2 regions of the Pseudomonas sp. 3296 genome follow, and region 1 is predicted to be linked to the other one. Evidence: riboswitches for the same ligand, from Rfam matches in the RefSeq annotation. Region 1 holds a riboswitch; the other holds the start of a gene.
The links. Region 1 has a riboswitch for cobalamin ahead of cobW (cobalamin biosynthesis protein CobW). Riboswitches for the same ligand answer to the same signal wherever they lie in the genome.
Positions count from the first base shown of each region.

Region 1 (16,084 bases):
ACTTGCTCGATCGACACAGAGTCGAATGCTACTACACCAACGAAGTCATAAAGAAAAGTGCAGTGATCAAGAGCCAAACCAGCGGTGTTGTTCTGAAAGGACTAATTAACTTTATTTAGTTCTGCGGACTGTCGCACCACTGATAACGTATCAGTGGTGTCGATCAACTCATTGTTCCAGGTGGAGCAAAGGCATCGATATGCAGGTAAGTGGCGCATAAATCACTTGCCAACTGCTTGGACCGGCATAACCGAATCGGGCCTCTTTCAATATCCACCAGCAACATGGGGCAATTCAGTGCTGGCAGATTAGACCACTCCTTCAATCGACCATCCGTGACCAGCAGCACACGCTGCTGCTCCGCCGGGAAGCGCTTTTTCCGAATCGCCAACCAACGCCCCGCCTCACCAAGCGCCGCCAACAGCGGCGTGCCACCGCTTGCGCCCAACCCATCAAGCCAGTTCCGCAAACCGCTGGACGCTTTCAAGCCTTGCACCTGCCATTTCGGCACATTGCCGCTGGCCGTCAACAACGCCAACCGCGCACGCTGACGGTAGGCATCGTCAAATAGCTGCGCCAGTAAACCCTTGGCATCGCACAACGCCTGATGACGCCTCGTCGAGGCCGAGGCATCGACAATCACCAGCCACAGTTCATGAGCGCTTCGAGTTCGCAGGTGAAACAGCACATCGCTGCGCTGACGTGGCCGCCCCTTGAGCAAGGTGCCGGGCCAGTTGATCGAGCCGCTGCGTGCGGCATGGCGTTTGCCCTGTTTGCCGTTGTCCAGCCGTCCTGCGCGGGGTTTGGCATTCGCCCCCGCGTCAGATCGAGGGCGAATGCCTAGGGCTTTTTTGGCCAACTCGGCACTTCACGGCGGGCGCCAACCGGGAGCGCCTGGGCGGGCATTTCACCCCATTGACCCTGGCCTTCGCTCGGGGCGGACTGTTGCGGGGATGGCGACTGAGTGTGTTGCTGTGTCGGCGGTGATTGCTCACGGCGGCGATGGCGCAAGGCGAACTCGGCGACAGCGTCGATATCGGTTTCGGTGATCGCATTCGCACCGCGCCATGCGGCGTGGGCGCGAGCGGCACGCAGCCACACCAGGTCTGCGCGCAAGCCATCGACGCCGGCAGCAAAGCAGCGCTCAGTGATCAGCGCCAACGCTTGATCGTCGAGGGGGATGCTCGGCAAAAGGCTGCGGGCCTTCTCGCACCGTTCGCGCAGCGACTGCTGTTGGTGTTCCCACTGCGCGCAAAAGTGCTGCGGATCGCTGTCAAAATCGAGACGCCGACGGATGATTTGCCCCCGCTCGATCGGTGCGGTGTGGCCGCTGAGCGCGACGTTCAGGCCAAAGCGATCGAGCAATTGCGGGCGCAGCTCGCCTTCTTCCGGGTTCATCGTGCCGATCAGCACAAACTTCGCGGAATGCCGATGGGAAATACCATCACGCTCGATCAGGTTGGTGCCGCTGGCGGCGACATCGAGCAACAGGTCCACGAGGTGGTCGGGCAGCAGGTTGACCTCATCGACGTAGAGCACGCCACCATCGGCCTTCGCCAGTACGCCGGGAGAGAATTGCGCACGCCCGTCGCTCAGCGCGGCATCGAGGTCGAGGGTGCCGACCAGACGTTCTTCCGTGGCGCCCAGCGGCAAGGTGACGAACTGACCGCTGGCCAGCAGGTCCGCGAGGCCCCGGGCCAGAGTGGATTTGGCCATGCCGCGCGGGCCTTCGATCAGCACACCGCCGATTTTCGGGTCGATGGCGGTCAGGTACAGGGCGAGCTTCAAGTCGTCGGCGCCGACCACGGCGGATAAGGGGAAATGCGGGGTGTCGGTCATCTTCAATACTCGGTCATGGTCGGTGGCAGGTGAACCTTGAACCTGTGGGAGCGAGCTTGCTCGCTCCCACAGGGATTTGCGGTGCATCAACTGTCTTCTTCTATATCCAGCAACAGGTTTTCCAGGGCCTCGCGGTACTCGCCCGGCGCCTTCCACATCCCCCGCTGCTGCGCTTCCAGCATCCGTTCGGTCATGTCGCGCAAGGCGTGCGGATTGTGTTCGCGAACAAACTCCCGAGTCGCCGGGTCGAGCAAATAAGCGTCGGCCAGCAACGCGTACTGGTGATCATCAATTAGCTGCGTCGTTGCGTCGAAGGCAAACAGGTTATCGACCGTCGCCGCCAGTTCAAACGCGCCTTTGTAGCCGTGACGCTTGACCCCGTCGATCCACTTTGGGTTGGCCGCCCGGGAGCGGATCACCCGGTTCAGTTCTTCTTTCAACGTGCGGATCTTCGGCAGATCCGGCTGACTGTGATCGCCGTGGTAACTGGCCGCTGTTTCACCGCTGAGGCTTTCCACGGCAGCAAGCATGCCGCCCTGGAACTGGTAATAGTCGTTGGAATCGAGCAAGTCGTGCTCACGGTTGTCCTGGTTTTGCAGCACCGCTTGCACCTGACTCAAGCGCTGGGCGAATTGTTCACGGGCGGCGGTGCCTTCGTCGGAGCCGCCGTAAGCATAGCCGCCCCAATTCAGGTAAACCTCGGCCAGGTCGTCACGGCTTTGCCACAGTCGCCCGTCGATGGCGCCCTGCACACCGGCGCCGTAGGCACCGGGCTTGGCACCAAAAATTCGCCAACCGGCCTGACGGTTCGCGGCGTCTTCATCCAGGCCCGATTGCATCAGCGCTTCACGCTCGGCGCGCACTTTGGCAGCCAAGGGATTGAGGTCGTCGGGTTCATCCAGCGCTGCGACCGCTCGCACCGCCGCATCGAACAGACGGATCAGGTTGGCAAACGCATCGCGGAAGAACCCGGAAACGCGCAAGGTCACGTCCACACGTGGACGGTCGAGCAAGCTCAGCGGCAGGATTTCGAAATCATCGACGCGCTGACTGCCCGTGGCCCAGACCGGGCGCACGCCCATCAGCGCCATGGCTTGGGCAATGTCGTCGCCGCCGGTGCGCATGGTCGCGGTGCCCCACACTGACAGGCCGAGCTGGCGCAGATGATCGCCATGGTCTTGCAGGTGTCGTTCGAGGATCAGGTTGGCGGACTGGAAACCGATGCGCCACGCAGTGGTGGTGGGCAGGTTGCGCACGTCGACCGAATAGAAATTGCGCCCGGTTGGCAGCACGTCCAGGCGACCGCGACTGGGTGCACCGCTCGGGCCGGCGGGGACGAAGCGGCCGTTCAAGGCGTCGAGCAGACCGCGCATTTCGGCTGGGCCGCAGGCGTCGAGGCGTGGGGCGACGACTTCGCACAAATTGTCGAGGATGGCGTGCACTTCCGCCCAACCAGGCTCACTCCTACAAGGTCCGGGTTCGGTCGACAACGTTTGGGTAATGAGTTGAGCGGCGAACAATTCCAGGCGTTCACGGGTATCCCCCGTCGTGCGCCAGGCTTCATCGGTGAAGGTTTGCAGTTCAATGGGACGCGGCCCGCTCCAAGGCTCGGCCAACGCACAATCCAGTGGATCGAAACCCAACTCGAACGCCTTGGCCAATGCCCGCAGCAAACTCGATTGCGCGCCACGCCCATCGCCACGCGGAATCCGCAGCAAAGCCAGCAAGGTGTCGATGCGCAACCGCCCTGTCGGTGATTCGCCAAAGATGTGCAAGCCATCGCGAATCTGCGACTCCTTCAAATCGCACAAATACGTGTCCAGCCGCGGCAACCAGATCGCCGCATCAGCATCGCTGTCGAGTTTTTCGTCCAGTTGCAGCTCGCGATCAATATGCGTGTCGCGCACCAGTTGCAAGATGTCGCGCTGCAATTCACGGGCGCGGCGCGGATCGAGCAGTTGCGCCTCGTAATACTCGTCGGCCAGCAGCTCAAGGTTGCGCAGTGGGCCGTAGGTTTCAGCGCGGGTCAGCGGCGGCATCAGGTGGTCGATGATCACCGCTTGGGTGCGGCGCTTGGCCTGCGCGCCCTCGCCCGGATCGTTGACGATAAACGGGTAGATGTTCGGCAGCGGCCCGAGCAGTGCATCCGGCCAGCAGCTTTCCGAGAGCCCGACGCCTTTGCCCGGCAGCCATTCGAGGTTGCCGTGTTTGCCGACATGAATCACGCCGTGGGCGCCATAGGTGTTGCGCAGCCAGAAGTAGAACGCCAGATAACCGTGGGGCGGCACCAGGTCCGGGTCGTGATACACCGCGCTCGGGTCCACCTGATAACCGCGTGCCGGTTGAATACCGACGAAGGTCAGGCCAAAACGCAGGCCGGCAATCATCATCCGCTCGCCACGGTACATCGGGTCGTTTTCGGGCGTGCCCCAGCGTTCCAGCACGGCCTGGCGATTGGCCTCGGGCAAGGCGTCGAACATGCGCTGGTATTCGTCCAGCGCGAGGCTTTGATGACACGGACGCTGGTCGAGGGTATCGAGGTCGTTGCTGACGCCGCCAAGCAATTGCTGGATCAACGCAGTGCCGCTGTCCGGTAACTCGGCCGGCAACGGATAACCTTCCTGATGCAGCGCACGCAGGATGTTCAACGCAGCGGCTGGCGTGTCGAGGCCGACTCCATTGCCGATCCGCCCATCGCGGGTCGGGTAGTTGGCGAGAATCAGGGCAATGCGTTTTTCGCGGCTCGGCACCCGCGCCAGATCGATCCAGCGTCGCGCCAGTTCGGCGACGAAATCCATGCGTTCCGGTTGCGGTCGATAACACACCACGTCCGACTGACTGCGCTCGCTGCGCCACGCCAGGTCCTTGAAGCTGATCGGGCGGCTGATGATCCGACCGTCCAGTTCCGGCAGCGCAATGTGCATCGCCAGGTCGCGCGGGCCGAGGCCCTGCTCGCTGGCGCGCCAACCGGGCTCGTTGTCCTGGGCGCAAATCGCCTGGATCACCGCAATGTTGCGGCGAAACGGTCGCAAGTGCGGCGCTTCGGGGCTGGATTGGGCGAAACCGGTGGTGTTCAGAATCACCCCCGCCTCGACTTCATCCAGCCAATCCTCGACCACCGTCAGGCAGCCGGGCTCCTTCAAACTGGCCACGGCAATCGGCAAAGGGTTTAGCCCGGCCGCTTGCAAACGCTGGCAGAAAACATCGATGAAAGCGGTATTGGCCGCTTGCAAATGCGAGCGGTAAAACAGCACCGCCGCCACCGGTTGATCGGGCTGCCAGTCGGCCTGCCAATCGCTCAGTTCAGCGGGACTTTTTTGTGGGTGGTAAATCGCTGTGCGCGGCAGGACTTGCGGCTCGGCCCAGGTGTACTCGCGGTCCAGCCAGCGATTCGCGAGGCAGCGGAAAAAATCCAGGGCATTGCCCATGCCGCCCTGACGCAAAAATTGCCAGAGCCGGTCACGGTCTTCGGCAGCGACGGTGCTCAAGTCACTGAGTTCCGGGTCCGGCCGATCATCGCCCGGCACCAGAATCAGCTGCACGCCCCGCTCGGACAATTGCACCAGCCGCTCGACGCCATAACGCCAATAGGCAATGCCGCCGTGCAGCGAGATCAGGATCACCTTGGCGTGGCGCAGCACTTCATCGACATACAAATCGACCGAGGCGTGATTCTGCACCTGCATCGGGTTGGCCAAACGTACGCTCGGGTAGTCGTCGGGCAGTTGCTGCGCGGCTTCGGCCAGCAGCGCCAGGCTGGAATCGCCGCTGCACAGGATCACCAGTTCGGCGGGGGTTTGTCCAAGGTCGGCGATGTTGTCATCCGACACGAAACCGCCGGGCTGGGTCCTGAGCAGGTGCATGACTTAAACGCTGAGCGCGGCGCGCAATTGCGCTTCGAGTTCGGCGGCGTCCAGTTCCTGGCCGATCAAAACCAGGCGCGTGGTGCGCCCTTCCTCGGCTCCCCACTGGCGGTCGAAGTGCTTGTCGAAACGCGTGCCCACCCCCTGAATCAGCAAGCGCATTGGTTTGTTCGGGATTGCCGCGAAACCTTTGACGCGCAGGATCCCGTGCTTGACCACCAGTTGAGTCAGGGCGTCCATCAGCAGGCTTTCGTCGGCTTGCGGCAGCTCAATGGAGATCGAGTCAAATGCGTCGTGGTCGTGATCATCTTCACCTTCGTGGTGATGATCGTGGTGACTGTGACGGCTATCGATGTGTTCTTCGGAGCCGGCGCCGAGGCCAATCAATACTTCCAGTGGGACACGACCGCTGCTGGCCTCGATGACTTTTACCGCAGGCGGCAGTTCTTCGGCGACTTCGAGGCGTACGCGGTCCAGGTCTTCAGGGCTGATCAGGTCGGCCTTGTTGAGGATCACCAGGTCGGCGCTGGCCAGTTGGTCGGCGAACAATTCGTGCAGCGGCGATTCGTGGTCCAGGTTCGGGTCGAGTTTGCGCTGGGCGTCCACTTGATCCGGGAACGCGGCGAAGGTGCCTGCGGCCACGGCCGGGCTGTCGACCACGGTGATCACTGCGTCAACGGTGCAGGCGTTGCGGATTTCCGGCCATTGGAAGGCCTGGACCAGCGGCTTTGGCAGGGCCAGGCCCGAGGTTTCGATAAGGATGTGATCGAGATCGCCGCGACGGGCCACCAGTTCACGCATCACCGGGAAGAATTCTTCCTGAACGGTGCAGCACAGGCAACCGTTGGCCAGCTCATAGACACGACCGTTGGCTTCTTCTTCGGTACAGCCGATGGAGCACTGCTTGAGGATTTCGCCGTCAATGCCCAGCTCGCCGAACTCGTTGACGATCACCGCAATGCGACGGCCTTGGGCGTTGTCGAGCATGTGCCGCAGCAAGGTGGTTTTGCCCGAGCCGAGGAAGCCGGTAACGATGGTGACGGGGAGTTTGGCCAGTGTTTTCATCGGATGCCCTTTGGCAAGGTGGCGGGCATACGGGACGACGACCGCAGCAGCACACGCTGCGCGGAAGATTTCGCCACCGGATCACCCCGCCCGGTTGAAAGTCAGAATCTGTGTCGAGGCAGGTCTCCTGGCTGACGGCTGGCCAGTCGTTTGACTGGCGGTTGCTGCGCCTTCCCGCTCGCGCCATGGCTGGCGCATGCAGTGGCATGGCAGAAACTGAACCGTTCACAGTTGCGGGGGCAGCCGCGGCATTGACCGCGTTCCCTTCTTAGCTTCGGCAAACGCCGAAGAACCTCGAAAGCGCAAGGCTACGCATCGGGCTGGGGCGGGTCAATGTCTTGTAGCGGCCAATAGGACGCTATCGCGAGTTGAGAACCCTTGCCAATTGACGCGAATCCCCCGCCCATGCTCTCCTACGCATCTTGTTACGGGTGCCCTTCATAGGGTGAAACGGGAAACCGGTGAATCATGTGCTTTACTCAAAGCCATGTCAGTCCGGTGCTGCCCCCGCAACGGTAAGCGAGCGAAGCATCAAATCCACTGTGCCAGCAGTTCGGCATGGGAAGGTGATGCTTGCAGGTCAAGGCGAAAGCCAGCGCCCCTCGTGAGCCCGGAGACCGGCCCGCAACACAAAGTGACCGTTACGGTCACTGAACAACAAACCCGCGGTGGGCGGGCGCTGTTTGAACGTCTGCGCGCCCGGCTCGCAGGGGTTTTCCATGCGCTCTATTCACCCGCTGACAGACCAGAGGGATGCGCCATGTCGATCATCAGCAGCACCGGCCACACAACGACCAGCACCACTTCCACCCTGACTCAACGCCTGACCGCCGCCATCTGTGCGTCGATCCTGGGCGCTTGCCTTGTGTATTTCGCCGGTTTCTCGCACATCGAAGCGGTGCACAATGCCGCGCACGATACCCGTCACAGCGCTGCGTTTCCGTGCCATTGAGAGCTGACGAGATGATCAAGCGTATTGCGCAAACCGCAGGGTTCACGGGGCTGCTGGCCGCCCTGCTGCTGACCTTGCTGCAAAGCTTCTGGGTCGCACCGCTGATTCTTCAAGCGGAAACCTACGAGAAAGCCGAGCCGGCAGTGGTTCAACCCCATAAACACGCCGATGGCGCCATGGCCGCGCACACCCACGACGCCGAATCCTGGGAGCCGCAAGACGGCTGGCAGCGCGTGCTGTCGACCACTGGCGGCAATCTGGTGGTGGCCGTGGGTTTCGCCCTGATGCTCGCCGGCCTCTACACTCTGCGCGCACCGACCAAAACGTCTCAAGGCCTGCTCTGGGGTCTGGCCGGTTATGCAACGTTCGTCCTCGCACCGACCCTGGGCCTGCCGCCTGAACTGCCGGGCACCGTTGCTGCAGATCTGGCGCAACGGCAAATCTGGTGGATCGGCACTGCCGCTTCAACCGCTGTCGGCATTGCGTTGATCGTTTTCGGCCGTCACTGGCTGATGAAAGTGCTGGGCGTGGCGATTTTGGCCGTTCCGCACGTGATTGGCGCGCCACAACCGGAAGTGCATTCGATGCTCGCGCCGCAAGCCCTGGAAGCTCAATTCAACATCGCTTCGCAGTTGACCAACGTAGCGTTCTGGCTGGCCCTGGGCCTGATCAGCGCCTGGTTGTTCCGCCGCAAAAGCGATGGCCAATACCACGCATGACTGAGGCCAGCACAGCGCCGACGCTAGTGGTCGGCCTGGGCTGCCAGCGCGGCTGCCCCGCCAGCACGCTGCGGGCATTGCTGGATCAGGCGCTACAGGCTCATCAAATCGGGCTTCATGAGATAAAGGCACTCGCCAGCATTGACCTGAAGCGCGATGAGCCTGGCCTGATCGAACTTGCGGAACAACTCGCACTGCCGTTGATGTTCTTCAGCAGTGAACAATTGGCTGGATACCACACCAGCCTCAGCCATCGTTCCGACATCGCGTTCGAACGCACCGGCTGCTACGGCGTAGCGGAAAGTGCCGCCCTGGCACTGGCCGAACAGCTGGTTCAGGCTCCGGTAAAACTGCTGATCTGCCGACAAAAATACGCGCAAGCAACCCTGGCATTGGCTGGCGCTGCATAAAATCCCCGATAATCGCGCATTCGATCATGAGCAATCTTCATCTGAAGCGTTGCCCGGCCTCTTTTTTCACAGGAAACGACGATGACCGTCTACTTTATTGGCGCGGGACCCGGCGACCCGGAACTGATCACGGTCAAAGGCCAACGGCTGATTCGCAGCTGCCCGGTGATCATCTATGCAGGCTCACTCGTGCCGGCAGCCGTGCTGGAAGGCCATCGCGCCGAACAGGTGGTCAACAGCGCCGAATTGCACCTGGAACAGATCATTGATCTGATCAAAACCGCCCACGCCAACGGTCAGGACGTGGCGCGGGTGCATTCCGGCGATCCGGGTCTGTATGGCGCGATTGGCGAGCAGATTCGCTACCTGCGTGAACTCGACATTCCGTTTGAAATCATTCCTGGCGTGACGGCGACTGCGGCGTGTGCAGCGCTTTTAGGGGCTGAACTGACCTTGCCGGACATCTCGCAAAGCGTGATTCTGACCCGCTACGCCGACAAGACCGCCATGCCGCCGGGCGAGGAACTGGGCAGCCTGGCGCAGCATGGGGCGACCATGGCCATTCATTTGGGCGTGAATCATCTGGAGAAAATCCTCGCTGAGCTGCTGCCGCATTACGGCGCGGACTGCCCGATTGCGGTGATCCACCGGGCGACGTGGCCGGATCAGGATTGGGTGGTGGGTACGCTCCAGGATATTGCCGCAAAGGTCGAGGCCAAAGGGTTTCGGCGCACGGCTTTGATTCTGGTGGGACGGGTGTTGGGGAGTGATCAGTTCAGCGAGTCGTCGCTGTATCGTGCGGGGCATGCGCATCTCTATCGCCCATAGGGCCCCATCGCGAGCAAGCTCGCGATGGGGCCACTGAATTTCACCCGTAAAAAAACGGCGCTCACGGGGCGCCGTTTTTCATGTCGCAGCGAACACCTTAGTAGTAGGCGTTTTCTTTCTGCGTGTGGTCAGTCACGTCACGCACACCCTTGAGCTCAGGAATACGCTCAAGCAACGTGCGCTCGATGCCTTCCTTCAGGGTCACGTCCGCCTGGCCGCAGCCCTGGCAACCGCCACCGAATTTGAGCACGGCAATGCCGTCTTCAACGACATCGATCAGGCTGACCTGACCGCCGTGGCTCGCCAGCCCCGGGTTGATCTCGGTTTGCAGGTAGTAATTGATGCGCTCGTTGACCGGGCTGTCGGCGTTGACCATCGGTACTTTGGCGTTTGGCGCCTTGATGGTCAGCTGGCCGCCCATGCGGTCAGTGGCGTAGTCGACCACCGCATCGTCCAGGAAGGCTTCGCTGAACGAGTCAATGTAAGCGGTGAAGCTTTTGAGCCCCAGCGCCGTGTCTTCAGGTTTTTCTTCGCCCGGCTTGCAGTAGGCAATGCAGGTTTCGGCGTACTGGGTGCCAGGCTGGGTGATAAAGACGCGGATACCGATACCCGGGGTGTTCTGCTTGGAGAGCAGGTCAGCCAGGTAATCATGGGCGGCGTCGGTAATGGTTATAGCGGTCATGGAAACTCCTCGCAGGCTTGGGCGCAGTTTACGCCAATCAACGCGCCGCACAAAGTCCTAGTATTTTTGTCGGGAAAGAAACTCCATTCACTCCTACAGGGGGACGCGGTGGAATTCAGAGGTTTTGGTAGCGGTTCATATCCAGCACACCCTCTTCCACCGGGTCGGTCTCGTGAACGTAGCGGTTAAGGTCGTGGAAATAGAACCAGAATTGCGGATGACTGCGCCGAATTCCCCAACGTTCGACGATTTTCTCGAAGCCGTCATCATCCTTGGCGTTTTCCATTGCATCGACGAAAGCCGGCACCTGGTCGGCCGGGATATTGAATATGAAATTCGGGTAGCTGCTGAGTACGCCCGGGAAAATCGTCAATGTGTCCAGCCCCGGCTGGTAGCGCAATGACTCACCCAACAGGAACGCCACGTTGCTGTGCGCACGGTTGCGCAGCAGGCTGTAGACCTCGCGCTTGCCGCTCGTCGTTTCGATGCGCAACATCGTCGCTTCCGGCAACTGGTCGATGACTTTCAAGCCCGCCGCCGGCCTCGATGTCAGGCGACTCAAGGCCTGTTCGGCGCCCTGCAAGGCCGGGTCGATGTTCGGTCGCGAGCAATAGGCGCCGTCGCAGCGGTTGATCGGGTCGGGGGTGGTATTGAGTTCGCCGTAACGGGCCAGCAACTGTTGGGCGAAGTCGCGCTTGGGGTCCTTCTCGTCGAGTTTCAACGCAGTCGGTTTGTCGTCATCGATGGACTCATAGTCCAGCCACATCTTGAACTTGCCGCTGTTCTGGTACCAATCGTCAAGGTAGGCGTCCCGGGAGTCCGCTGGCATCAGACGCAGGAAGTTCTGCTCGGCGCCGTTACGGATAAGGTCGAAGTACAAACGGGTCTGGGCCTGGTGAGAAACGTTGCCGAACACGTCGAAGTTCACCGCCAGTTGATAATAGGTGCGCTCCAGCAACGGGAAGTCGAACAGCCAGATCGTTTGCGGCACATCGCCGATCAGGCCTTTATTCACCGATGCACTGTCAAAGTGCCGGAAGATGCTCAGCAGCGCGTTGTCATTCCCTGCCCACAAGGCCGACCAGCTCGGTGCCGGTGCTTCGGCGTAGCTGTCCCGGCGCAGTGCTTCGTACTCGTTTCGCTTGTCGCGGTAGTCATGCCACAGGCTCAAGACACTGCCGACATCATCGTTTTGGCCCGGCATGGCGAGCAACGGCGTCGCCTGGCCGCGGTAGTTGGGATCGATGATATAGAGGTCGTGTTCAGGGGCCTGGAACAGCGCCCAGAAGTTATCGCGGATCACGTCCGTGGCAATCTGGCCACGGCAGACCGGGCCACGAATAAAGGTGCGTACGAAGTATTCGGCGTTATCCAGCATGAACTGGTAGCGCGCCTGCGCCGGGATCGCCTCGAAGGTAGCGAACGGATTGGCCCGCCGTTCAGGTCCGTAACCTGGCGAGGCGTTGACCTGCCAATCGCCGCTATAGAACAGACTTTTGACCCGCGCCATCTTCGCCGCACTCAACGGATAGGTGATGTGAGTCTTTTGCACAATCACGCCCTGCACCGGCCACAGGCGGTAATACACCTGAGTGCCCGGGTCGTCATTCGGGCGCCGGGTGTTGATCAGGTCAATCGGCTGGCCGGTGGGCGTGCGCGAACGCACCCACTGGAAGAAGTGCCCGGGTTCGCCGTCCTTGAAGTAGATATGCGCAAGAAACCAGTGTTCGAACAACCAGCGCGCCACCAGGCTTTGCCGGGAACCGGGCGCGTTGAGCAGATTTTCCCATTGCACCACCTCCTGTGCTTCTTTTGCGCTTGGCACCAGCCCCACCTCATCGATCGGCGCACCTGACGCCAGCCAGCGCTGCAGCGTCTGATATTGCTGATCGGTCAAGCCGGTGACCGCCAGCGGCATGCCCTCCTTGGGATGGGAACTGGCGTAACTGTCGAACTCTGCCGGCATGGCGCACATGTTTTCCCGGTTCAGACCGAGAACGATGTCTTGCGGTAATTTGATGTTGGGTTGCAATGGGGTTTTGTGGCCCAGTTCCAGCATCCGTGCCATCAACGCGGCCTGACTGCCCTGGGCGTCAAGCATCGGATAGAAGCCCTTCTGCTGCCAGGCGTGCTTGCCGAACGCGTCGTAAAACAGCCGGGTCGGTGCCGCAGCGGTGCTGCGGTCGCCGTCGTAGACCGTGACTTTCGTGGCGCCACGCGCAGCCCCTTCGCCACTGCCCAGATTGAGCTGGCAGGGTGCATCGTTGCACGCATGGCAAGCGACGCACTTTTCGGTAAAGATCGGTTGGATGTCACGGCTGTAGGAAATCGCAGAGGCCATGGCCGGACCTTGCGCCGCGGCGCCCCAGCTTAAAAGCAGCATGAAAATGCTGGTGATGACGCGATACGACATATCCCTGGTCCCAATCATGAAAAATCGCGGCGATTCTACCGGTCAACCCTCCCCACCAACATGAACGATATTCATGCAAAACCGGGTAATGCTCTAAAAGCGCACAGGTTTGCTATGATCCCGTCCCTTCGTCATGGTCTTTCCGAGTAGTCCAAATGTCCGATCGCAGTGTTCGCCTTCAAGCTCTCAAGCACGCCCTCAAAGAGCGCATCCTGATTCTCGATGGCGGCATGGGCACGATGATCCAGAGCTACAAGCTCGAAGAGCAGGATTACCGTGGCAAACGCTTTGCTGACTGGCCAAGCGATGTCAAAGGCAACAACGACCTGTTGGTGCTGACTCGCCCGGATGTGATTGGTGGTATCGAGAAAGCCTACCTGGATGCCGGCGCCGATATTCTGGAAACCAACACGTTCAACGCCACCCAGATTTCCCTGGCCGACTACGGCATGCAGGGCCTGGCGTATGAGTTAAACGTAGAAGGCGCACGCCTGGCCCGCAAGGTCGCCGACGCCAAGACCCTGGAAACTCCGGACAAGCCACGCTTCGTCGCCGGCGTCCTGGGCCCGACCAGCCGCACCTGCTCCCTGTCGCCGGACGTAAACAACCCCGGCTACCGCAACGTAACCTTTGATGAGCTGGTGGAGAACTACACCGAATCCACCAAGGGCCTGATCGAAGGCGGCGCCGACCTGATCCTGATCGAAACCATCTTTGACACCCTGAACGCCAAAGCAGCGATCTTCGCCGTACAAGGGGTGTTCGAAGAATTGGGTATCGAGTTGCCGATCATGATTTCCGGCACGATCACCGACGCCTCCGGCCGTACCCTCTCCGGCCAGACCACCGAAGCGTTCTGGAACTCCGTGGCTCACGCCAAGCCGATCTCGGTTGGTTTGAACTGCGCCCTCGGTGCCAGCGAATTGCGTCCGTACCTGGAAGAGCTGTCGAACAAGGCCGGCACCCATGTTTCCGCACACCCGAATGCTGGCCTGCCGAATGAATTCGGCGAGTACGACGAGTTGCCGGTGGACACCGCCAAGGTTATCGAGGAATTCGCTCAAAGCGGTTTCCTGAACATTGTCGGCGGCTGCTGCGGCACCACCCCCGGCCACATCGAAGCCATCGCCAAAGCCGTGGCCGGTTACGCACCGCGTCAAATTCCGGAAATCCCCAAGGCCTGCCGCCTGTCGGGCCTGGAACCGTTCACCATCGACCGCAGCTCGTTGTTCGTCAACGTCGGCGAGCGGACCAACATCACCGGCTCGGCCAAGTTCGCCCGCCTGATCCGCGAAGACAACTACACCGAGGCCCTGGAAGTCGCCCTGCAGCAGGTCGAAGCAGGCGCCCAGATAATCGACATCAACATGGACGAAGGGATGCTCGATTCGAAGAAGGCCATGGTGACCTTCCTCAATCTGATTGCCGGCGAGCCGGACATCTCCCGCGTCCCGATCATGATCGACTCCTCCAAGTGGGAAGTGATCGAAGCTGGCCTGAAATGCATCCAGGGCAAGGGCATCGTCAACTCGATCAGCATGAAAGAAGGCGTCGAGCAGTTCATCCATCACGCCAAGCTGTGCAAACGCTACGGCGCCGCCGTAGTGGTAATGGCCTTCGACGAAGCCGGCCAGGCCGACACCGAAGCGCGCAAGAAAGAAATCTGCAAACGCTCCTACGACATTCTGGTCAACGAGGTCGGTTTCCCGCCGGAAGACATCATCTTCGACCCGAACATCTTCGCCGTGGCCACCGGCATTGAAGAACACAACAACTACGCTGTGGACTTCATCAACGCTTGCGCTTACATCCGCGACGAACTGCCGTATGCGCTGACCTCGGGGGGCGTGTCCAACGTGTCGTTCTCGTTCCGAGGCAACAACCCGGTGCGTGAAGCGATCCACTCGGTGTTCTTGCTGTACGCGATCCGCAATGGCCTGACCATGGGGATCGTCAACGCCGGTCAGCTGGAGATTTACGACCAGATCCCGCAAGAGCTGCGCGAGGCCGTCGAAGACGTCATCCTCAACCGCACCCCGGAAGGCACCGACGCCCTCCTCGCCATCGCCGACAAGTACAAGGGCGATGGCAGTGTCAAGGAAGCCGAGACCGAAGAATGGCGCGGCTGGCCGGTCAACAAGCGCCTGGAACATGCGCTGGTCAAGGGCATCACCACGCACATCGTTGAAGACACCGAAGAGTCGCGCCAGTCGTTCGCCCGACCGATCGAAGTGATCGAAGGCCCGCTGATGTCCGGCATGAACATCGTTGGCGACCTGTTCGGCGCCGGCAAAATGTTCCTGCCGCAAGTGGTGAAATCCGCCCGCGTAATGAAACAGGCCGTGGCCCACTTGATCCCGTTCATCGAACTGGAAAAAGGCGACAAACCGGAAGCCAAGGGCAAGATCCTGATGGCAACGGTGAAAGGCGACGTGCACGACATCGGCAAGAACATCGTCGGCGTGGTGTTGGGCTGTAACGGCTACGACATCGTCGACCTCGGCGTGATGGTCCCGGCGGAGAAAATCCTGCAAGTGGCCAAGGAGCAGAAGTGCGACATCATCGGCCTGTCGGGCCTGATTACGCCTTCGCTGGATGAAATGGTCCACGTCGCCCGTGAAATGCAGCGTCAGGACTTCCATCTGCCACTGATGATCGGTGGCGCAACCACCTCCAAAGCGCACACGGCGGTGAAGATCGAGCCCAAGTACAGCAACGACGCGGTGATCTACGTGACGGACGCCTCCCGCGCCGTGGGCGTGGCGACGCAGTTGCTGTCCAAGGAGCTGAAACCGGCGTTTGTCGAGAAGACCCGCCTGGAGTACATCGACGTTCGCGAGCGCACCGCCAACCGCAGCGCCCGCACCGAGCGCCTGAGCTACCCGGCTGCGATCGCCAAGAAGCCGCAGTTTGACTGGAGCACTTACGTACCGGTCAAACCGACGTTCACCGGTTCCAAGGTGCTGGACAACATCGACCTCAAGGTTCTGGCCGAGTACATCGACTGGACGCCGTTCTTTATCTCCTGGGACCTGGCCGGCAAATTCCCGCGCATCCTCGAAGACGAAGTGGTCGGCGAAGCCGCGACCTCGCTGTACGCCGATGCCCAGGAAATGCTAGCCAAGCTGATCGATGAAAAACTCATCAGTGCCCGCGCGGTGTTTGGCTTCTGGCCGGCCAACCAGGTGCGCGACGATGACATCGAAGTCTACGGCGACGACGGCAAGGCGATTGCCAAGCTGCATCACCTGCGCCAGCAGATCATCAAGACCGACGGCAAGCCGAACTTCTCCCTGGCCGACTTCGTCGCGCC
Region 1 covers NZ_JAVDUY010000007.1:260,201-276,284, reverse strand. Annotated here, with positions in the region: gene J2X66_RS20575 (MBL fold metallo-hydrolase) at 1-119, shown strand, start outside; gene J2X66_RS20570 (VWA domain-containing protein) at 164-859, opposite strand; gene J2X66_RS20565 (AAA family ATPase) at 841-1,839, opposite strand; gene cobN (cobaltochelatase subunit CobN) at 1,926-5,702, opposite strand; gene cobW (cobalamin biosynthesis protein CobW) at 5,706-6,767, opposite strand; cobalamin riboswitch at 6,867-7,079, opposite strand; cobalamin riboswitch at 7,180-7,408, shown strand; gene J2X66_RS20550 (CbtB-domain containing protein) at 7,528-7,719, shown strand; gene J2X66_RS20545 (CbtA family protein) at 7,731-8,438, shown strand; gene J2X66_RS20540 (cobalamin biosynthesis protein) at 8,435-8,848, shown strand; gene cobM (precorrin-4 C(11)-methyltransferase) at 8,930-9,676, shown strand; gene nfuA (Fe-S biogenesis protein NfuA) at 9,774-10,358, opposite strand; gene J2X66_RS20525 (fatty acid cis/trans isomerase) at 10,474-12,771, opposite strand; gene metH (methionine synthase) at 12,927-16,084, shown strand, end outside.

Region 2 (16,084 bases), on a different contig from region 1:
CCAGCCCTTCACCCTCCAGCACCCGCAAATTGCGCCCGAGGGTGCTGCGGTCCAGGCCCATGGCTTCGGCCAGACTTGAAATACTCGGCTGATCCAGGCGCTGCAAATTACACAGCAAAGAATACTGGGCAACGTTTATCCCGAAGCCGTCGAGAGCGCCGTCGTAATGCCTGCTGACGCCACGGGCGGCGCGACGCAGGTTGATGCATAAACATTGGGAGTCGAGCATGGTGCGTGTATATACCCGCGGTTGAGTTAAATCAAGATATCGATGTGCCTGGTGGACCGTCTTCGCGAGCAGGTTTGCGAAGAGGCAGGCATTGTTGCCACAGAAACCGTCAGGCCAACGCCAATCCTACCAGCACCACCATCTCCAGCAACTCCAGCAACGCCCCTGCCGTGTCCCCCGTCGTCCCTCCCAATCGACGCACCATCACCTGGCGCAACCACACAAAAACCACTGCCGCCAGCACCAGCGCCCAACCACCGCTGAGCCCCGCAATCAGCACACACGCCATCGCACTGACCGCCAACACCTGCTGACCCGCCAATCGCGGCAGATGATCCGCCAACGCCTGCCCCAGCCCGCCTGCACGCACATACGGCGTGGTCAGGAACAAGCCCAGCATCGCGCTGCGACCGATCAGCGGAACGATGATCAGGAAAAGATTGTGCTGTTGCTCGATCAACGCCAACAACGCGACGAACTTCAGTAACAACACCAACACCAGCGTCACCACGGCAATCGGCCCACTGCGTGGGTCTTTCATGATCGTCAGCGTACGTTCCCGGTCGCCAAATCCGCCGAGCCACGCATCGGCGCTATCGGCCAGACCGTCCAGATGCAACGCGCCGCTGAGCAAGACCCAAGCCGTCAGCAACAACGCCGCATGCAGCAACACTGGCGTGCCCAGCAACAGCCAGTTCAGCGCCCACAGAATCGCGCCGAACAGCACTCCCACCAGCGGATAAAACAGCAGCGACCGGCCCAGTTCCTGAGACGTCGGCATGCCGGGCAGGCGAATCGGCAAACTGCTCAGAAATTGCAGGGCGATCCAGAATGGCAGCATGGTCAGATCGCTTCCTTGAGAATGACGCCGGGTTCGACGCGCAACGAAAACAACGATCCATGAGCGACTTCGACATTAAGCAACTGCTCACGCGGCAACCCCCGCGCTTGAGCCAGCAATAAGCGCATGACCCCGCCATGGCTGATCAACAGGACCCGCTGGCCAGCGTAAGCAATAACCAGTCGCTCAATGGCCGCCAGCACCCGAACGGAAAAGTCTGCCACCCGCTCGCCGCCCGGCGGCGTAAACGAATAGGGATCAGCCCAGAACAGCCCCAATGCCTCGGCATCGGTGTCCATCAACGCCGCTGCGCTCTGCCCTTCCCAGGCACCGAAGTGCAGTTCTTGCAGGTCTTTGTCCAACTGCACCGGCAAACCCAGTTGCACACCGAGCTCCTCGGCGAAGCGCGCACAACGCTGCAACGGCGAACTGACCAACCGGTCCCACGGCCCCTGTTCGATCACCGCCGCGCGCATCTGCGCCCAGCCTTTTTCGGTCAGCGCATCATCGAGACTGCCGCGCAATCCGCCACCGAGCTCGGTCTCGCCATGGCGCAACAGGTCCAGGTGCAACGTCATGCCGGACGGTCCGCAACCGCCGCTTCGGCGAAGGTTGCCATCTGCCCGTGAAGGTCGCAGGCCAGTCGCAACAACGGCACGGCCAACGCGGCACCGCTGCCCTCGCCCAGTCGCAAACCAAGGTCCAGCAACGGCTCCGCGTTCAGGGTTTCCAGCACATGACGATGCCCCGGCTCGGCACCGCGATGGCCGAACAGCAGCCACGCGCGGCATTCAGGATTCAAGCGCACCGCCACCACTGCCGCGACGCTGCAAATAAACCCGTCGACCAGCACCGCCACACCTTCCTGCGCACACGCCAGATAGGCACCCACCAGCGCGGCAATTTCAAAACCACCGAGATTGAACAATGTCTGCAACGCGTCCCCGTGCTGAGCATCGTGCAGCGCCAACGCCCGCTCGATGACCTGAGCCTTGTGGCTGACACCCGCTGCATCCAGCCCGGTACCCGGCCCGGTCAGATGCACCACCGGACAATCGAGCAAGGCACAGGCCAATGCACTGGCGGCGGTGGTGTTGCCGATGCCCATTTCACCGCCGATGAACATCTGCGCCCCGGCCGCGATGGCACGCTGCACACTGTCGCGACCGGCCTGCAGGGCGAGTTCGCCCTGGGCCGCCGTCATGGCCGGACCTTTTACGAAATTCGCCGTACCGGGGCCAATGTTCAAGTGGCGCACGCCCGGCAGATTCAAGGTCGGGGTCACCGTGCCCAGATCCACCACTTCAAGGGAAGCGCCCAACTGCCGCGCCAGCACGCTTATCGCCGCGCCGCCGGTGACGAAGTTGTGCAGCATTTGCCCGGTGACTTCCTGAGGAAACGCCGACACACCTTCGGCCACGACACCGTGATCACCGGCAAAAATCGCGATCCACAGGTGCTCCAGGCTCGGCTTGACCTGCCCCTGCAACCCGGCCAGTTGCACCGCCACCGATTCCAGTCGACCGAGGGAACCGGCCGGTTTGGTCAGTTGCTGCTGACGCGCCTGCGCCTGTTCGAGGGTTTGCGCATCAATCGGCTTGCACGGGTTCAACCACCAGGATTGAGTCATAACGCAGTTCCTTTCAAAGTCAGGGGCAGGCCGGCGACGGTCAGGACGACACGTTGGCAGCGCTCGGCCAAGGCTTGATGCAGCCAACCGGCTTCATCGACATAGCGGCGAGTCAATTCGCCCAGCGGCACGACACCCATTCCGGTCTCGTTGCTGACAAAAATGATTTCACCCGGCAACGCGGCCAGGCAGTCCAGCAGGGCTTCGCGTTCAGCGTTCAGACGTCCGGCGTCGTCGAGCATCAGCAGATTGGTCATCCACAGCGTAAGGCAATCCACCAGCAGGCAACGGTCGGCGCTGGCGGTTTCACGCAGGGCGCGGGCGAGTTCGACCGGTTCTTCGATCAATGCCCATTCGGCGGGACGACGGGCGCGGTGATGAGCGACGCGGTCGTTCATTTCGCCGTCCAGCGGTTGGCTGGTGGCGATGTAGGTCACGGCCAGTTGGCTGTCGGTGGCGAGTTTTTCGGCCAGTCGACTTTTGCCGGAGCGGGCGCCGCCGAGGATTAGTTGGAGCATGGTGACATCCTATAAATGTGCGAAGAGGCCAGCAAAACCACCCTAAATACCGCAGAGCTGACGCAACAACCGGGTATCCAGATGCTGTTCCACCAGATCCGCCAGCCGTTCGATATCCCGCTCGCGCAACGCGTGGTAATCGACCTCCTGCACATCCTGCAACCCAGCCCAGCGCAGCAATGCACTGCACGCCGCCGGCGATTCAAACAAGCCATGCAGGTACGTGACGAAAATTTGCCCATCCACACTTTGCGCGCCATCGCAGCGACCATCGTCCAACTGCACAGCGGCGTTTTCCAGCGCCGGCCCGGTGGTCACGCCGGCATGAATTTCGTAGCCGCTGACAGCCGCATCTTCCAGCGCCAGACGACCGCGCACATTGCGCAATTGCTTCTCTTCTTCGAGCTGCGTTTCAAACGCCAGCAACCCCAGACCTGCGCTTGAACCCGGTGCACCCTCCAGGCCCAACGGGTCGTGTACGTGCTCGCCCAGCATTTGCAAACCGCCGCAAATCCCGAGGACTTTGCCGCCGTAGCGCAGATGACGACTGATCGCCGAATCCCAGCCATTGGCCCGCAGATACGCGAGGTCGCTGCGTACACTTTTCGAGCCGGGAAGAATGATCAGATCGGCCGGCGGGATCGCCTGGCCAGGGCCGATGAATTGCAGATCGACTTGTGGATGCAAACGCAGCGGATCGAAATCGGTGTGATTGCTGATGCGCGGCAGCACCGGCACCACGACTTTGAGCACCTGGTCGGCCTTGTCGGTCTGGCGCTGATCGATGCCGTCTTCGGCTTCCAGATGCAAGTCCATCACGTACGGTAGAACGCCGATCACCGGTTTACCGGTGCGTTCTTCAAGCCAATCGAGACCAGGCTGCAGCAAGGCGATGTCGCCACGAAAACGATTGATGATGAAACCTTTGATCCGCGCCTGTTCGGTCGGCGACAGCAATTCCAGCGTGCCCACCAAATGCGCGAAAACCCCACCGCGATTGATGTCGGCGATCAACACCACCGGGCAATCCACCGCTTCGGCAAAGCCCATGTTGGCGATATCGCCGGCCCGCAGATTGATCTCGGCGGGTGAGCCCGCGCCTTCGACCATCACCACCGGATACGCCGCGCTCAAGCGTTCGTGAGAGGCCAGCACCGCTTGCATGGCGATGGCTTTGTAGTCGTGATAGGCGACGGCGTTCATGGTCGTGACCGCGCGCCCGTGAATGATCACTTGGGCACCGGTGTCGCTGTTGGGCTTGAGCAGCACCGGGTTCATGTCGGTATGGGGTTCAAGGTTCGCGGCCTGGGCTTGCACGGCTTGCGCGCGACCGATCTCACCACCGCCCGCCGTCACCGCGCTGTTGAGCGCCATGTTCTGCGGCTTGAACGGCACGACACGAACACCCTGGCGCACCACCCAGCGACACAACGCCGTCACCAGTGTGCTTTTACCGGCGTCGGACGTGGTGCCCTGCACCATCAATGTGCTCATTGGGCTTCCTTGGCATAGGTTTCAAAGGCTTGCGTCAGGCGTGTCCAGTCGGTTTCATCGGCGGGCAGGCCAAATCGCAGGCTGCTGTTATGTGAGAACAGGCGCAGCAAAATGCCTTGCCGGGCCATGAACTCGTGCAGTTGCTCGGCTTGATCAATGATGAGCCACTGGAACAAGGCGCATCCGCCCTGTGGCTTGAACCCGAACCGCTCAAGCAATCGTGCCAGACGCTCACTGGCTTCTTCACTGCGCTCACGTTGGCGAACGTGACCTTCGGTGTCTCGAAGACAGGCCTGACCAATCGCTCGGGTCGGCCCACTGACCGCCCACGGCCCGACTTGCTCGGCGAGCAGTTTGAGCAGCTTGCGCTCCGCCAGCACGAAACCCAGCCGTACGCCGGCCAGACCAAAAAACTTGCCGAACGAACGCAACACGATCAAGCCGACCAGATGGGTAAACGGCGCCACACTCAGTTGCGGCGTGTTGTCCATGAACGCCTCGTCCACCACCAGCCAACCACCGCGCGAGGCCAGGCGGGTGTGCCAGTCGAGCAGGCGGCTTGGGGTCAGGCTCAGCCCGGTCGGGTTGTTCGGGTTGACCACCACCAGCACGTCGAGGCTGTCGATAAAGAAGTCGACTTCCTGCTCCAGCACTTCACGCACGATGTAGCCGCAGCGCCGCCAGGCTTCGGCGTGCTCGGCATAACACGGCGACAGCACGCCGACCTTGCCGGCACGGCGCAAGCGCGGCAGCAACTGGATGGCCATTTGCGAACCGGCCACCGGCAGCACTTGTGCCGCGTTGTAATAGTCGCAGGCCGCCTGCTCCAGGCCGTCATCGGTTTCCGGCAAGCGCGCCCAGGCGCGCAGCGGGATGTCCGGGACCGGAAATGGCCAGGGCGCCAGGCCGCTGGACAGGTCGAGCCAATCAGCTTCTGCAATGCCGTATTGGAGCGCCGCCTTGCGCAACCGGCCACCGTGCTCAAGCATAGAATTCAGCCCCCACGCAGAGAATCAGCAACCATAACCATACCCCGCGCTGGACCAATTGCCAGCCGCGATCAATGGAGTCGGCATCCGCCGGCACACCTTCGCCCAGTTGCGGACGCTGATGCAGTTCGCCGTGATAAATCGCCGCCCCGCCCAACTCGACGCCCAATGCACCGGCGCCTGCCGCCATCACCGGGCCCGCATTCGGGCTGTCCCAGGTCGGGCCTTGGGTCCGCCAGCATTTCAACGCCAGGCGGGTTTTTCCCAGCAGCGCGTAGGTCAACGCCACCAGCCGTGCAGGAATGTAATTGAGGACGTCGTCGATCTTCGCCGCGGCCCAGCCGAAACGTTCGAAGCGTTCGTTGCGATAACCCCACATCGCATCCAACGTGTTGCTCAATCGGTAAAGCACCACGCCGGGCGCGCCGGCCACGGCAAACCAGAACAGTGCGGCGAACACTGCATCGCTGCCGTTCTCCAGCACCGACTCGGTGGCCGCGCGGGCGACTTCGGTTTTATCCAGTTCGCTGGTCTGGCGACTGACCAGATAACCGACACGCTTGCGCGCCTCGTCCAGGTCATCACTGCGCAGCGCTTTGGCCACCGGCTCAATATGTTCGCCGAGGCTGCGCATGCCGAGGGCGCAGTACAGTGCGAGGATCTCGACAACCCAACCGACATAAGGCGCCCAGGACAATGCCGTGGCGAGCAAGGTCAGCGGCACGACCACCATCACCCACGCGGTGACACCATGGCTGCGCCAGCCGCGCCCTTCCCCATTGAAACGTTGCTCGATGCGCTCGGCAAAACGACCGAACGCCACCAGCGGATGCCAGCGTTTGGGCTCACCCAGCAGCGCGTCCAGCGCCACTGCGGCGACACTCAATAACGCCACGCTCATTGACTCACTCCCCAATAATTTTCGTACAGCAACTCACTGAGTGGACGCGCTTGCGCCCAGCCTTCGAGTACCAGCATCGGCGCCGGGTAGAATTCCTTGACCGCTCCCAGACAAAGAACCGCCAACGGCTTGGCCCCGGCCGGCAAACCCAGCAGGTCCGCCAGCGCTTGCGGCTCGAACAGCGACACCCAGCCCATGCCCAGACCTTCGGCGCGGGAGGCCAGCCAGAGGTTCTGGATCGCGCAGGACAACGAGGCCATGTCCATTTCCGGCAAGGTGCGACGGCCAAAGATGTGACGCTCGCGATCATCCATCAGCGCGGCGACCAGCACCTCGGCGCAGTCGTTGATGCCTTCGACCTTGAGCTTCATGAATTCGTCGGTGCGCTCGCCGAGGGCTTTGGCGGTACGGATGCGTTCCTCCTCCACCAGCGACTGGATCTTGCCGCGCAGGGCTCGGTCGCTGATGCGAATGAAACGCCAGGGCTGCATCAGGCCGACGCTCGGCGCCTGGTGCGCGGCTTCGAGCAGGCGTCGCAACAGCTCGGGCTCGACCGTGCCGCCGCTGAAGTGACGCATGTCGCGGCGCTCGCCGATGGCGCGGTAGACCGCTGCGCGTTCGGCTTCGGAGAATGCGTTGTCAGTCATGGCCTCTTCGCGAGCAAGCTCGCTCCCACAGGGTTGAGGTGATCCAATGCAGGAGTGGGCCTGCTCGCGATGGCGTCCTGATGATCAGGCACGAACAGCGCGGCAACCGCCGATGGATTGGACGGAAAATAAAAGTGCACATAAGAAGCCGTCATCCGCCCCTCACGATAAACCGCCTCCGCCCCGCGCCCGCCATTCGGGCTCAGGCCACGCGCAATCGGCTCAAGCTCGGTACTGGTCAGCGAATGGTGATACGTGTGCCCGCGCAACGAACCTTCCGGCAATTCCACCGCTTGCAACGCCAACGCCGCCAGACGCTTTTGCATCACTGCGTCGCCTTTGAGCAAACCCACCAGTTCGGCGCGAGTGCCGTCGACATCCGTCAGCGATTCGAGCAAATACAACATACCGCCACACTCGGCCAACAGTGGTTTACCGGCCGCATGATGTGCCCGTATCGCGTCGAGCATCGTGGTGTTCTGCGACAGTGCTACATGGTGCAATTCCGGATAACCGCCCGGCAGATACAAGCTGTCTGCCTCTGGAATTCGGCTGTCACGAATCGGTGAGAAAAACCGCAACTCGGCGCCCATGGCTCGCAGCAAATCCAGGCTCGCGCCGTAGGTGAACGCAAACGCTTCATCACGGGCCACGGCAATTCGTACACCCGCGAGCAACGGCTCGGCAGGGATCACATCCGGGGCGGCAAATTCCACCGCAGGTGGTAGCGCCACCTCGCAACTGTTGGCCAACGCATCGGCCGCCGCATCCAGGCGCAGATCGAGGTCATTCAGCTCACTGGCCTGAACCAGGCCCAGATGACGGCTCGGCAATTCGATTCCGGTTTCCCGTGACAACGCGCCGTACCAGCGCAAGCCTTCGGTGAGGCTGCCTTCGAGCAGTTGCGCATGACGCAGCGTGCCGACGCGATTGGCCAACACGCCGGCAAACGGCAAGTCCGGCTGATACTTGGCCAGGCCCAACGCCAGCGCACCGAAGGTCTGCGCCATGGCGGTGCCGTCGATCACCGCGAGCACCGGCACACCAAAGTGCCGCGCCAGATCGGCGCTGGATGGCGTGCCATCGAACAAGCCCATGACGCCCTCGATGATGATCAAGTCGGCTTCAGCGGCGGCTTCCCACAACAGTCGACGACTCTCCTGCTCGCCGACCATCCACATGTCCAGTTGATACACCGGCGCACCGCTGGCGCGCTCGAGAATCATCGGGTCGAGAAAGTCCGGGCCGCATTTAAATACGCGCACCTTGCGCCCCTGATTGCGATGCAAACGGGCCAGCGCGGCGGTGACGGTGGTCTTGCCCTGACCGGAGGCCGGCGCGGCAATCAGTACCGCCGGGCAATGACGAGGCTCACTCACAACTCGACGCCCTTTTGCGCTTTGATCCCGGCCTGGAACGCGTGCTTGATCACGCCCATTTCGGTGACGGTGTCGGCGAGCTCGATCATTTCCGGCTTGGCGCCGCGACCGGTCACCACCACGTGCTGCATCGGCGGGCGCGCCTGCAAATCGCTGAGCACCTGATCGAGGTCGAGGTAGCCGTGCTTGAGGGCGATGTTCAACTCATCCAGCACCACCAGGCCAATGGACGGATCGTTGAGCAATTCACGGGACACCGCCCAGGCGGCTTCGGCGGCGGCAATGTCACGCTGGCGGTCCTGGGTTTCCCAGGTGAAGCCCTCGCCCATGACATGGAAACGCACTTGCTCCGGGAAGCGACGGAAGAACAGTTCCTCGCCGGTGCTGTTACGGCCCTTGATGAATTGCACCACACCGCACTGCATGCCGTGGCCCATGGAGCGAGCGAGCATGCCGAACGCCGAACTGCTTTTGCCTTTGCCGTTGCCGGTCAGCACCAGCAACAGGCCGCACTCGTTCGGGGAATTGGCAATGCGTTCGTCGATCACGGCTTTTTTGCGCTGCATGCGCGCCAAATGGCGTTCGTCACGATCAGGGGTATCGGTCATGGGGGAGCTCTCCGTTGAGGCTGGATAACGGCGGGCAGGCACAAGAATAGACGGCAAGAAGCCTGGCATCGCCCACCGTGATGCCGCTGGATGAATCAGGCCGGTCTCCGGGCTCATGAGCGGCTTTGGCCGGACTGCGCGCCTTCCCATGTCGGCTTCGACACAGTGGCTCAAGGCGCAGTCTTCACTCATTTACCGTTGCGGGGGCAGCGCCGGGATCGTAACGTTTCGTCGCTTGACGATAGTCACTCACCGGCTTCCCTGTTTCACTCTGTCGACCACCGCCACAGAGCACCTGAAACAAGCCGCGAAGGTTAGAGGGTTGGGGGTGGAGCGTCAAATAAAGACAAAGCCCCGGCGAGCGATATACTGCCGCCGCTCAATTTACTGATGCCAATCTTGCACCACACGGTCAGCAGTGATATCAAAGAGCCACAAACCCAACAACACAATTACAAGGGTGGGCAACATGCAAGGCATGATTATCAGCAATCCGAAGCTGGAATTCCTGCGACCGGTGCTGGAACGCTGGTTTGACTGTATCGACCGCTACAACTCGGTTCGCGGCGATAACGAAGCGCCTTACTGGCATGACGAAAGGGCTAACCTTGGCCTGCTCAATGCTGCTGCGTGGATGGCGGAAATGGTCACTCTGCAAAATACAACGACGCGTAAACAGAACGAAGAAGGCGAGCGCAATGCCCGTGCCGATCTGTTTATAGCGACTGCTGAAGAGCGCGCCTACTTTCAGGCCACTCAACGCTGGCCCAAGGTCAACAGCCTGAACCTGACCCAGGCGCTGCAAGACATCACCAGCGATGCCAAACGCATCAGCTACGCCAGTGACCTGAAACTCGGCTGCCTGTTCGTGGCTCCGCAAAAAGCCCAGCAGAGCGCGACCCCCGAAGAACTTCAGGACATGGTCGACGACCTGCAAAAGGAACACTGCTGCGCCGTGGCCTGGTACTTCCCTTACGCCTACCGCAAATTGCGCAATGAAGCCGGCAACTATCACCCCGGCATTGCGGTGCTGCTCAAGGAAGCTCGCGGCTGACCGGTTGAACCATCGCTCTGTTTATCTTCTCTATGAATTAAGACACTGCATTCATAGGGAAGACCAGTATGCGCAAGCCCCCGCTCGTTCTCGTCATCGTGCTCGCCGGAGGGCTTGCCGCCTGTGGTGAAACCTCCAGTCTGCAAGTCTCCGACGGCACCGGCCCGTCACCCAAGTTGCCCGAACCGAATAAAACCCTGATCCCGACGGTGAACATCGCCCCCGCGATCGGCTGGCCGGACGGCGCGAAACCCATCGCTACCGCCGGCACCCAAGTGGCGGCCTTCGCTGAAGGCCTCGATCACCCACGCTGGCTCTACGTACTGCCCAACGGCGACGTGCTGGCGGCCGAAACCAACGCGCCCCCCAAACCCGATGACGGCAAGGGGATTCGTGGCTGGGTCATGAAGAAAACCATGGGCCGCGCGGGCGCCGCCGTCCCCAGCCCGAATCGCATCACGCTACTGCGCGACAAGGACCATGACGGTATCGCCGAAACCCGCACGGTGTTCCTGGAAAATCTCAACTCGCCGTTTGGCATGACGCTGGTCGGCAATGACCTGTACGTGGCCGACACTGATCGCTTGTTGCGTTTTCACTATGAAACCGGTGACACCGCGATCAAGTCGCCGCCGATCAAGGTGGTCGATCTGCCGGGGGGAACGCTGAATCATCACTGGACCAAAAACGTCATCGCCAGCAAGGATGGCAGCAAGCTGTACGTCACGGTGGGCTCAAACAGCAACGTCGGTGAAAACGGCCTGGACAAGGAAGAAGGCCGCGCGGCGATCTGGGAAGTGGACCGCGCCACCGGTAATCACCGGATATTCGCCTCAGGCATTCGCAACCCCAACGGCCTGGCTTGGGAGCCTCGCAGCGGCGCGCTGTGGACCGCAGTCAACGAGCGCGACGAGATCGGCAGCGACCTGGTGCCGGACTACATTACTTCGGTCAAGGATGGCGCGTTCTACGGCTGGCCATTCAGCTATTACGGCCAGCACGTCGACATTCGCGTCGAACCGCAAAACCCGGACCTGGTGGCCAAGGCCATTGCACCGGACTACGCGGTCGGCCCGCACACCGCTTCGCTGGGCCTGACGTTCGCTGAAGGCAACACCTTGCCCGCGCAATTCAAGGAAGGCGCCTTCATCGGCCAGCACGGCTCGTGGAACCGAAATCCGCATAGTGGCTATAAGGTGATTTTCGTGCCGTTTTCGGGTGGCAAACCGACCGGGCAACCGGTGGATGTGCTGACCGGATTCCTCAATAAAGACGAGGACGCCATGGGCCGGCCGGTGGGCGTAGTGATTGATCAGCAGGGAGCCTTGCTGGTGGCGGACGATGTCGGCAACAAGGTGTGGCGGGTGTCTGCCGCAAAATAACCGCAACCCTTGTAGGAGTGAGCCTGCTCGCGATAGCGCTGGATCTGTCACGTCGATGTTGACTGACTCACCGCTATCGCGAGCAGGCTCACTCCAGGAGGACAGCTGTGTATCAGGGATTACGTGCCAGGTGCTCAGGCTGCAGAACGCGCTTGGCGCTCAGGTACGCCTTCTGCCAATAAGCCTTGGACAGACTGTCGAGCTTTACCGTGCCGCCCGTGGCTGGGGCATGAACGAAGCGCCCTTCGCCGACGTAAATCCCGGCATGGCTGACCTGAGAGCCGCCATTAGTGGCGAAGAAAATCAGGTCACCGGTTTGCAAACCTTCCTTGCCCACGCTGGCCGCTTGCATGCTGATCATTTCGCGCGTGGTGCGCGGCAGGGAAATGCCAGCGGCATCCCGATAGACGTAACCGATCAGCCCACTGCAATCGAATCCCGAATCGGGAGTATTGCCGCCCCAGCGGTAAGGTGTGCCCACGAGCCCCAACGCACGGAACAATACCTCTTCCGCTTCGGGCGAGAATGCTTGAGAAGAACCAAAGACGATGGGCGCGCGAACCACCGGCGCAGGAGGCGGTGTGCGGCTGGCGCAGGCGCTGAGCAGCGCTGCGAAGAACATGAGTGCGAGGCGGGCCGACATCGTCATAAGCAGAACATCCTGATCTGGCTGCGGCTTTTTCTGCCAGGAAGACAGAAAAGAAAACCGCCTGCGTTGGACGCAGGCGGTTTGCCATCAATATTAGATCAGGATTCTAGCGGCTATGCGGCAAAGTTCAAGTAAGACTTTAACTTCACCTTACAAGTTGTGGGCTTACTTGCGAGCGGTGACCACGGTCGGGGCCATTGCAAGAGCGCGCTTGGCCTCGATGAAGGTTTTGCTCCAGTAGCTGTCGCCCAGGCTATCGACCCGGACACCACCGCTTTTGCGGCTGCTGGAGTGAATGAACTGGTTGTCACCCAGGTAGATCCCGGCGTGACTGACGCGACCACGACGACCGTTGGTGGCGAAGAACAGCAGGTCGCCCGGCTTCAGCGCGCTGCGAGCTACCAGGGGTGCGTCCACGTTGATCATTTCACGAGTGGAGCGTGGCAGGTTCATGCCCGCCTCTTCACGGAACAGATAACCGATGAAGCCGCTGCAATCGAAACCGGCTTCAGAGGTACCGCCGAAACGGTAACGGGTACCGATCAGGGACATGCCACGTTCGAGGATGCTGTCGGCCAGAACCGGAAGCTGGTACGACTTGCCGTCGGCAAAGTCAGCCAGTTCTTTATCGGTAGCCAGCTCTTCCTGGAAAAGAACGGAAGAGGATTGCGCGGTAACTGAATTTTTAACCTGCTGTTGTTGCTCTTGCTGGGACACTGGAGAGTGAGCAGCGCAACCGAACAACAGGGTGACGAGTGCGAGAGGCACGAGGGGTGCGAAGCGCTTTAGCATGGGCACGACCGTGGCTGATAGTTGTAAAGAAGTCGAGACTATGCCCGCTATCATCCTCATTTGCAAATTCAATCGAACTTTATGTGACTTATCGGTTTCTCGTTAACATCTAAGCGCTTAAGCCCACTTTAGACACTTGCGCCGCCTGCAACCCTGTAGGAAAGCGCATTTCCTGGCGCCTGAAATATGCCGAAACCCCTGCCAGGCTTAGGTTTTACCAGCCTAGAGTTTCTTTCAGGAAGGGAATGGTCAGCTTGCGCTGAGCTTGAAGAGAGGCCTGATCGAGACGCTCTAGCAGTTCGAACAGCGCACTCATGCTGCGAGTACCGCGGGTCAAAATAAAATGCCCGACTTCATCGGTCAGGTGCAGGCCACGACGCGACGCACGCAACTGCAAGGCACGCAATTTGTCTTCGTCGGAGAGCGGCCGCATCTGAAAGATCAGGGCCAGGGTCAAGCGCGATTTCAAGTCCGCCAGCTTCACCGGCAGTTCACGCGGCGAGGTCGACGCAGCGATCAGCAGGCGCCGACCGCTATCGCGCAGGCGATTGAACAGATGGAACAGCGCCTCTTCCCAATCCGCCCGGCCGGCAACCGCCTGCAAATCATCCAGACAGACCAGTTCGTATTGTTCGAGGTTATCGAGAATCGAGATGCCACGGTCCAGCAGTTCGGCCAATGGCAGGTAAACCGCCGGCTCCCCCAACTGCTCGAAGCGCAGGCAGGCCGCCTGCAACAAGTGCGTACGCCCTACCCCGTCCTTGCCCCAGAGATAAATCAGGCTTTCGGTCCACCCGGCGTCGGCTTCGCATAGCCGCTCGACATAGCCGAGTGCAGCGGCATTGGCGCCTGGGTAGTAATTGATAAAGGTAGCGTCGTCACGCAGACGCACACCTAGGGGCAGCTGAATCGGTTTCATGCTGACTGAACAGTTCCAAAGGAACCGTTAGTGGCCTCTGTGTAAAGTTTGCGAAGTTTATACCCGTGACGCTGGTCGCACAATGCGACAGACCACAAGCAAAATCAAAGGTTTGCGTTAACGCACTGGTTTTATGACAGTTTTGTTGGCGGTGCATGTGACAGTCATGCGAGGGATGAAGGCCAACCCGGCGATGATCCGGGTTAGCCGCGACGACCTTTCAGCGGACCTTACAACTGCGGCTCATCCTCACCGCTGTACATCTCAGAATCTTTATACAAATCATGCACATGGCGCACCAGCACCATGATTACGGCCGCCACCGGCAACGCCAGCAACACGCCGGTGAAACCGAACAGCTCGCCGCCCGCCAGAATGGCGAAAATCACCGCCACCGGGTGCAGGCCGATCCGGTCCCCGACCAACAATGGCGTCAGCACCATCCCTTCGAGTGCCTGCCCGACCATGAACACCGCGACAATACCCAACATTGGATAAAGGTCGCCGCCGAACTGAAACAGACCGGCAATCAGCGCCGCGCCTATCCCGATGACGAAGCCCATATACGGCACGATCGCGGCCAAACCGGCAATCAGGCCGATCAACAGTCCCAATTCCAACCCGACCAGCATCAGGCCCGACGCATAGATCACGCCCAGCGCCACCATCACCAGTAATTGACCACGTACAAACGCACCGAGCACTTCATGACATTCACCGGCGAGCTCGACCACGCGTTCTTCGCGATCACGTGGCAGCAGGCTGCGGATCTTCGCCATCATCAGGTCCCAGTCCCGCAACAGGTAAAAACTCACCACCGGGATCAATACCAGATTCGCCAGCCAGCCAATCAACGCAAGACCGGACGCCGTGGCCTGACTCAACACCACTCCGACAATGTCGCTGGTCTGGCCCATGTGCTCACTGATCGCAGCCTTGAGCTTGTCGAACTTCCAGAAGCCCTCGGACAACCCGAATTTCGATTGTGCCCACGGCAATGCGGTGTGCTGCAGCCAGTCGAGCATCTGTGGTGCCAGCTCATATAAACGAAACAACTGCCTGGCCAGCAGCGGCACCAACACCAGCATCAGCGTGGTGAAAATCAGGGTGAACAGCGCAAACACCGCCACCACGCCCCACGTCCTTGAAAGCCCGGCCTTCTCCAGCCGATCCACCAGCGGATCGAACAGATAGGCCAGCAGCAGCGCCACCAGAAATGGCGTCAGGATCGGATGCAACAGCCAGACAAACGCGCAGAGCAGAACCACTCCACCCAACCAGAACCAACGGCGCGTATCGGCCATGTACCACTCCATATGCATCTATATAAAGAAAGAAAACCTTACCAGCGGAATCGCAACTGCGGCGTCGGTGCCACGGCTGGCGCCACGGCAGTTGTCGAACCTTGCGCCACCGGCTGAACCGGGGAGACGGGCGCAGGCGCCTCACCGGCCGGCACTTCCTGCAACTTGGCCAGGGACAACTGCGAGCGCAACTGCTCGGCGCTGCCGTTCACCCGATAAAGGATGCGATCACCGTCAACACTTTGCAGACGCGCGCCAAATGGGTCGAGCAAGCGCCCCAGCGCCGCGTAGCGCTCCAGGTTCATGCCCTGAACTTCCAGCAATTGCTCGCTCGAAGCCCCGGCCTTGACGACGAACCGCGGCGCCAGTCGCTCGCTGACCGCCAGCATCACGGCATCGGCCACGGCGGCTTGATCCGCGCCTTGCACGCTGCCCGCTTCCTTCTTGTCGCCCAACCACAAATTCCACTTGGCCTGCCACTGTCCACCCTCTTCCTTGGCATGCACCGCGAGCAAGGCGTCAGCGTTGTAACGTTCCGAGGCATTGTGCAGCGGCGTCGCATCCGCGCCTTCAAGCGTCGGCGCGGTCGCCACCAACTGCTCACTCAAATCCGCCAGCGGCAAGCGCAACGGCAAACCACGGTGCTGCGCCGCACGACGCAGCGGTGCCGCGCTGGCCTGACCATCACCCACCAGGCTCGAACCTTCGGTGGAGTCGTTCAACCACCAGCCGAGGATCGACGGCCGAT
Region 2 covers NZ_JAVDUY010000001.1:757,336-773,419, forward strand. Annotated here, with positions in the region: gene J2X66_RS03610 (MarR family transcriptional regulator) at 1-229, opposite strand, end outside; gene J2X66_RS03615 (adenosylcobinamide-GDP ribazoletransferase) at 339-1,070, opposite strand; gene cobC (alpha-ribazole phosphatase family protein) at 1,073-1,648, opposite strand; gene cobT (nicotinate-nucleotide--dimethylbenzimidazole phosphoribosyltransferase) at 1,645-2,700, opposite strand; gene cobU (bifunctional adenosylcobinamide kinase/adenosylcobinamide-phosphate guanylyltransferase) at 2,697-3,218, opposite strand; gene J2X66_RS03635 (cobyric acid synthase) at 3,261-4,712, opposite strand; gene cobD (threonine-phosphate decarboxylase CobD) at 4,709-5,701, opposite strand; gene cbiB (adenosylcobinamide-phosphate synthase CbiB) at 5,694-6,602, opposite strand; gene bluB (5,6-dimethylbenzimidazole synthase) at 6,599-7,249, opposite strand; gene J2X66_RS03655 (cobyrinate a,c-diamide synthase) at 7,246-8,628, opposite strand; gene cobO (cob(I)yrinic acid a,c-diamide adenosyltransferase) at 8,625-9,236, opposite strand; cobalamin riboswitch at 9,317-9,550, opposite strand; gene J2X66_RS03665 (hypothetical protein) at 9,706-10,290, shown strand; gene J2X66_RS03670 (sorbosone dehydrogenase family protein) at 10,359-11,672, shown strand; gene J2X66_RS03675 (C40 family peptidase) at 11,785-12,321, opposite strand; gene J2X66_RS03680 (C40 family peptidase) at 12,487-13,113, opposite strand; gene hda (DnaA regulatory inactivator Hda) at 13,328-14,032, opposite strand; gene J2X66_RS03690 (AI-2E family transporter) at 14,263-15,336, opposite strand; gene J2X66_RS03695 (DUF2066 domain-containing protein) at 15,375-16,084, opposite strand, start outside.
Region 2: it holds a riboswitch for cobalamin, as region 1 does, so the genes downstream of both, cobO (cob(I)yrinic acid a,c-diamide adenosyltransferase) here and cobW (cobalamin biosynthesis protein CobW) in region 1, are expected to answer to the same signal.